Regions from separate parts of the Microbacterium sp. UMB0228 genome, predicted to be linked through region 2. Evidence: riboswitches for the same ligand, from Rfam matches in the RefSeq annotation. Region 2 holds a riboswitch; the other holds the start of a gene.

Region 1 (3,394 bases), on a different contig from region 2:
GGGCGAGGTCCGCGCGGCTCTCGTCGAGGGCGCCGGCGCGCTGCTGGAGTCGGTCCGGCTCGTGGACGACTACCGCGGCGAGGGCGTGCCCGAGGGATCGAAGTCGCTGACGTTCGCCCTGCGCTTCCGGGCAGGCGACCGCACGCTGACCGCCGCGGAGGCCTCCGAGGCGAAGATGGCGGGCGTCGCCGTCGCCGCGGAGCGCTTCGGCGCCGCCCTCCGCGACTGATCCCGATGCCGCGCGGCTTCCTTCTGAGGCCGCGCGGCATCAGGCGTTCGCGCGGCATCAGGCGACAGCAGCGCCCCTGGCCTGTGCGCACGCGAGTGCCTGTACTCGCGTGACGCCTGTACTCGCGTGACGCCTGTGCTCACGTGACGCCTGTACTCGCGTGAGGGCCTGTGTTCGCGTGAGGGCCTGTGTTCGCGTGAGGGCCTGTGTTCGCGTGAGGGCCTGTGCGCGCGCGGTGGTTTGTGCCGCTCCGCTCTGAGCGGAGGCCCTTCCCCCGAGTCGTCGATCCTGATGACATGGGCACATGACGGATGTGCTGATCCTGGGGGGAACCGGATGGCTGTCGGGGCGCATCGCCGCGCACGCGTTGGGGGCGGGGGCGTCGGTGACCTGCCTCGCCCGCGGCGGACGCCCGGCGCCGCCGGGAGCGACCCTCGTGCTCGCCGACCGCGACGACGAGGACGCCTATGACGTCGTCTCGCGCACCGACTGGGACCACGTCGTCGACGTCTCCTCCCGCGCCGCTCACGTCTCCGCGGCGGTCCGCGCACTCGGCGACCGGGCGTCGCGCTGGACCTACGTCTCGTCGATGTCGGTGTACCGCGACGACGAGACGGTCGGGACGGACGAATCGGCCCCGCGGCACCCGGCGGCACAGACCGGTGAGGACGCCGACTACGCGCGGCAGAAGGTCGCGGCGGAGGACGCCGTGCAGGAGAGCCTCGGCGACCGCGCGATCCTCGTCCGTCCCGGCCTCATCATCGGCGACGGCGACCCGAGCGACCGCTTCGGCTACTGGGCGGCGGCGTTCCTCCGGGCCCTGGACGAGCCGGTGCTGCTCCCGCCGCTCGACGGGCGCAAGACGCAGGTCATCGATGTCGAGGACGTCGCCGCCTTCGTCGTATCCGCCACCCTCACCGGTGCCGTGAACGCGATCGGCGACGTGCGCGAGCTGGAGGACGTGCTTCGGACGGTGCGCGCGGCCACCGGGCACACCGGGCACACCGGGCGGGTCGTCGTCGGCACGGAGGAGCGTCTCGTCGCGGAAGGCGTCGCGTACTGGGCGGGGCCGCGCTCGCTGCCGCTGTGGCTGCCGCCCGAGATGAGCGGATTCATGACCCGCTCGAACGCGCGGTACCGGCGCAGCGGAGGCACGCTCCGCCCCCTCGAGGAGACCGTGGAACGCGTCGTGGCTGACGAGCGCGAACGAGGCGTGGACCGGGAACGCCGCGCCGGACTGACACGGACGGAGGAACGGGCGCTGCTCGACGCCTTCGCTCGCTAGACTGCGAGGCAGTGACACGGGGTGCCGCATCCGCGGCTGAGATCACACCCGTCGAACCTGATCTAGTTCGTACTAGCGAAGGGATGTCGCAATGAGCGATCCTGTGCGTCCGGAATCCGTCCTCGACCTCGCCGTCACGGCGGGAAGGCTGCGGGAGGAGGTCCGGGCTGCGCCGCCGTTGACGCACTGCCTCACGAACGCCGTCGTGACGGGGTTCACCGCCAACGTGCTGCTCGCGCTCGGCGCGGCGCCGGCGATGGTCGACATCGTCGGCGAGGCCGGACCGTTCGCGGGTGCCGCCTCGGGGCTCCTCGTCAACCTCGGGACGCCGACCCCGGAGCAGCGGGAGGCGAGTCGGGAAGCCGTGGCCGGAGCGCTCGCCGCCGCCACGCCGTGGGTGCTCGATCCCGTCGCGATCGGCACGCTCCCGGTGCGGACGGCACTGGCCCACGAGCTGGCCGCGCGGCGCCCGACCGCCATCCGCGGCAACGCGTCGGAGATCCTCGCGCTCGCCGGGCACAGCAGCGGCGGCCGCGGCGTCGACGCGACGGACCGCACCGAGGCGGCGGCCGCAGCGGCCCGCGAGCTCGCCGACCGGTACGGCTCCGTGGTCGCCGTCTCCGGCCCGGTCGACCTCCTCACCGACGGGGAACGGGTGATCCGCATCGCCAACGGGCACGAGCTGCTCACGCGGGTGACGGGCGGCGGCTGCGCGCTGGGCGCCGTGATGGCGGCCTTCCTCGGGGCGTCCCGCGGTACCGGGACCGATGCGCTGACGGCGGTGGCAGCGGCGACCCTCGTCTACACGGTCGCGGCCGAGCAGGCGGCGGAGACCTCCCGCGGACCGGGCAGCTTCGCCGTCGGACTGCTCGATGCGCTGTCCGCCGTGACCCCGGCGGATCTCCGGGCCCGCGCCCGCGTCGAGGAGGAGACCCGATGACCGTCGACCTGTCCCTGTACCTCGTCACCGATCGGTCGCTGTGCGGGGCACGCGGGGTGGTCGCGACCGTCCGCGAGGCGGTGGCCGGCGGAGTCCGCATCGTGCAGCTGCGCGACAAGGAGGCGACGGACGAGGATACTGTCGACCAGCTCCTCGCTCTGTCTGCGGCCATCGACGGCCGCGCGCTGCTCGTCGTGAACGATCGCCTCGATGCGGCCGTCGAGGCGCGTCGTCGCGGCGCCAGGGTGGACGGGGTGCACCTCGGTCAGGCGGACGCCTCGGTGCTCCGCGCGCGCGAGCTCCTCGGCCCGGAGGCCCTGATCGGGCTGACCGCGAACACCTCCGCGCACCTCGAGGAGGTCGCCCCGCTGCCGCCGGGGACGGTCGACTACCTCGGCGTCGGCGTGATCCGCCCCACGCGCACGAAGCCCGACCATCCGGACCCGCTCGGCATCGACGGCTTCGCCGCGTTCGCCGCGCGCAGTGCGCTGCCGTGCGTCGCCATCGGCGGGGTGGACCTCGACGACACGGCGGCGCTGCGCGCGGCCGGTGCCGCCGGGATCGCGGTGGTCTCGGCGCTGTGCGCGGCAGTGGACCCCCGTGCTGCAGCCGCGGCCTTCCGTCGGCGGTGGCTCGGACGGGCGGTGCCGCATGTGCTCAGCATCGCCGGCAGCGATCCGTCCGGCGGCGCGGGCATCCAGGCCGACCTCAAGGCGATCGCCGCGCACGGGGGCTACGGCATGGCGGCCCTGACCGCCCTGACCGCCCAGAACACGCAGGGCGTCCGCGCCGTGCACGTCCCTCCCGCGGAGTTCCTGCGCGCGCAGCTCGAGGCCGTCGCCGACGACATCCGCATCGACGCCGTGAAGATCGGCATGCTCGCGGACGTGGAGGTGATCCGGACGGTCGCCGCGTGGCTCCGGGACACACAGCCCCCGAT
Region 2 (3,394 bases):
TGCCGATCCGGGTCAGGAGGTCGCGGGACGCCCAGCGGATCGGCGCGGGATCGGCACCCTGCGCGAGCATCGGCGCCGCGGTCACGGCCCCCTCCGCGGGCGGGAGCAGGCCCGCGAGGGTCAGACCCAGCGTGGACTTGCCCGCGCCGTTCGGCCCGGTGATCGCGAGGGCCTCGCCCGCCCGCACGTCGAGGTCGATGCCGCGGGCCACCGGACGCCCCTTCACCCTCGCCACGGCGAGTGCACGGGCCGACAGCAGCACCTCGCCGGGCACCGCCCGCGGTGCCGGGGGCTCGACGGGAGGATGGCCGGGCACCCAGACGCCGTCCGCGGCCAGGCGTTCCCCCTGCGCACCGAGCACCGCGGCGGGAGGGCCGTCCGCGACCACCCCGCCGGCACCGAGCACGATGACCCGGGTGAGGAGCGGCAACCACACCTCGAGCCGATGCTCCACGACCACGAGGGTGGCGGGGTGCGCGGCGAGCATCCGCTCCACCGCCTCCCTGACCTCGCGCACCCCGTCCGGATCGAGGTTCGCCGTCGGCTCGTCGAGGAGGACGAGACCGGGGCGCATCGCGAGCATGCCGGCGAGGGCGAGACGTTGCTTCTGGCCGCCCGACAGCGCCTTGGTGGGATGATCGAGCGGCACGTCGAGGCCGACGGCAGCGAGCGCCGCCTCGACACGCGGCCAGATCTCCGCACGCGGCACGCCGAGGTTCTCGCACCCGAACGCGACGTCGTCGCCCGCGCGGGCGAGGATCACCTGGGAATCGGGGTCCTGGAGGACGAGACCGGCGCGCCCGCGAGTCGCCACCGCCGGAGCGTCGTCGACGAGGAGCTCCCCCGCGCTCTCGCCCTCCTCCTCGCCGCCGAGCACGCCCGCGAGGCCGTGCAGCAGGGTCGACTTGCCCGCCCCGGAGGCCCCGAGCACGAGAACCCGCTCGCCGGGCTCGATGCGGAACGAGATGTCGCGCAGCGCCCACGCCCGGCGGCTCGCATGCCGCCAGCCCCAGCCGCGCGCCTCGACGACCGCGGGAGCGACCTGCGCCGCCATCAGACGCGCACGCGCGCCTCGCGCCCGGACCCGAAGCGGTCCAGTGCTCCCGTCGCGGCGATGCCGCGGGCGAGCACCCACGACAGGGCACCGGCGATGACGGCGCCGGAGAGCACGGTGCTCACGAGGTAGATCACGGTGAACGCGGGACCGGAGCCGGCGTACCAGAGGATGAGGTTGTTGATGCCTCCCGCGAGCGCAGCGCCGGCACCGGCGAGGATCGCGACGGGCAGCGACCAGCGACGGTAGAAGAACAGCAGGAAGACGAGCTCGGCGCCGAGACCCTGCACGAGGCCCGCTTCGAGCGTGAGGAAGCCACCCCACTGGTTGCCGATGAGCGCCGAGACGACGGCGGCCAGCAGTTCGACGTAGATCGCCGCACCGGCCTTGCGGATGATGAGGCCGCCGAGCACTCCGGCGAACAGCCACGGTCCGTCCAGGAGCCCCTGGAGCCCGGGGAGCAGCGGCTCGAGCAGGGCCTTGGGGCCGAGGTACCCGACGTTCCAGGCCAGGAAGATCAGGCCGGCGGCGACGCCGAGCACGCTGGCGACGACGATGTCGACGATGCGCCACCGCAGATAGCTGCGCGCCGGAGCGCCGGTCGTCTTCGTGGAAGAGGATGCGGACGTGGACGTACTCATGTGAACTCCTCCCTGCGCTGGCATGACCCAGATCAGGTTCGACGGTCGAAGCGCGATTCGCTCCCTCTCAGCCCGGCTCGCCGGACTCCCGTGGTTGTGCTGTCGATCCTAGCGTCTTCCGCCCGCGCGTCCCGAGCCGTGCACGGCGGATTCCTGGCGGCATTCGGTACCGTAAGCGAGTGACCGCTTCCGATCCCCCTGAAGAGGCGTCCGGCGGCGTCGGCGTCGACGCGCGGCCCGAAGACTCCGCCCCCGCGTCCTCGCAGACCGTCGACCCGGTGCCCGCGAACACGACGGAGACCGTCGCGTGGGCCGACGCCTCGACACCGGCGACCGCGCTGACCTGGGTCGACACGGGCGTGGTCGAGGCCGGCTCCTCGACGCCGGAGTTCGACGCCACCCCGGACGCCGAGGCCGCCCCCGGTCTGCTGCGCGACGCGACGCTGCGTCCGGCGATCGCCGGCCCCGGGCTGCTCGTCCCGCTCGGGGTCCTCGCCGGTCTCATCGCCTCCTACGCCGGAAGCACGCTGCTCTGGCCGTTGCACGAGGTCGCCCCCACCGTCCAGGCCGTGGAGGTCACCCCGGTGGCCGCCCCCACCGCTGCCCTCGCGTGGCCGGAGGTGGGCGACGGCGCCGTGGGCATCGCGGGGATGACGACGGCCGCGTCCACGACCGCCCCGGTCAGCATCGCGAGCATCACCAAGGTCGTCAGCGCGCTCATGGTGCTCGACCGCCTGCCGCTCGCGCCCGGAGAGCAGGGCCCCGAGTTCTCCTTCACCTACGCCGACAGCATCCGCTACTGGGACTACCGGATCTCCAACCAGTCCGCACTGGATGTGCCCGTGGGCGGAGTGCTCACCGAGTATCAGCTCCTGCAGGGCACGCTGCTCGGCTCGGCCAACAACTACATCGATCGACTCGCCTCCGAGATCTGGGGATCCAACCGCGAGTTCGCGGCCGCCGCCGAGGTCTGGCTCGGTGAGCGCGGGCTCTCCGGCATCACCGTGGTCACGCCGTCCGGATTCGACGCGCGCAACGTCGCCACCCCGGAGGCGCTCGTGGCTCTCGGCGAGCTGGCGATGCAGAACCCCGTGTTCGCGGAGATCGTGGGCACCCGGTCGGTCGAGCTGCCGGGGGCGGGAACGGTGGAGAACACGAACGGCATGCTCGCGGACCCCGGGGTCGTCGGCATCAAGACCGGCACGCTCGTCGGCTGGAACCTGCTGACGGCCAAGGACGTCTCCGTGGGGGATTCGACGGTCCGCCTCTACGCCGCGGCACTGAACCAGGAGGACGACGAGGCGCGCCTCGCCCTCACGCGCGCGCTGTTCGCGCAGACCGAGGCGGCGCTGCAGGCGCAGGGCCCGGCCGTTCCGGCGGGGACGGTGGTCGGACGTGTCCGCACCGCCTGGGGCGAGGAGGTCGACGTCGTGACCGGTGCGGACGCGGATGTGGTGCTGTGGAACGGGGCGAGCGCGACCGCGACGGCTGTGTTCGATCTCGGCGAGCAGCGCGAGGCGGACGGCGACGTCGGCACCCTCACCACGGCCGGCCCCGTCGACACCACCGAGACCGCACTCGTCCTCGCCGAAGACGTGGACGGCCCGAGCCCGTGGTGGCGCCTCACCCATCCCCTCGAGCTGTTCGGCATCGACGCGGACCGCTCCTGACGACTGACGCCCCCGCTCCAGGTCCGGAG

The links. A riboswitch is a leader RNA that binds a small molecule or an ion and turns the genes downstream of it on or off. The one in region 2 is predicted to bind thiamine pyrophosphate.
Region 1: another riboswitch for thiamine pyrophosphate. It lies ahead of thiM (hydroxyethylthiazole kinase); the one in region 2 lies ahead of CJ226_RS13060 (ECF transporter S component).

What each region holds. Positions count from the first base shown of each region.
Region 1 covers NZ_PNFU01000003.1:612,548-615,941, forward strand. The annotation lists gene pheT (phenylalanine--tRNA ligase subunit beta) at 1-229, shown strand, start outside; gene CJ226_RS10435 (NAD-dependent epimerase/dehydratase family protein) at 534-1,514, shown strand; TPP riboswitch at 1,522-1,615, shown strand; gene thiM (hydroxyethylthiazole kinase) at 1,606-2,454, shown strand; gene CJ226_RS10445 (bifunctional hydroxymethylpyrimidine kinase/phosphomethylpyrimidine kinase) at 2,451-3,394, shown strand, end outside.
Region 2 covers NZ_PNFU01000005.1:169,663-173,056, forward strand. The annotation lists gene CJ226_RS13055 (ABC transporter ATP-binding protein) at 1-1,054, opposite strand, end outside; gene CJ226_RS13060 (ECF transporter S component) at 1,054-1,695, opposite strand; TPP riboswitch at 1,688-1,797, opposite strand; gene CJ226_RS13065 (D-alanyl-D-alanine carboxypeptidase family protein) at 1,875-3,365, shown strand.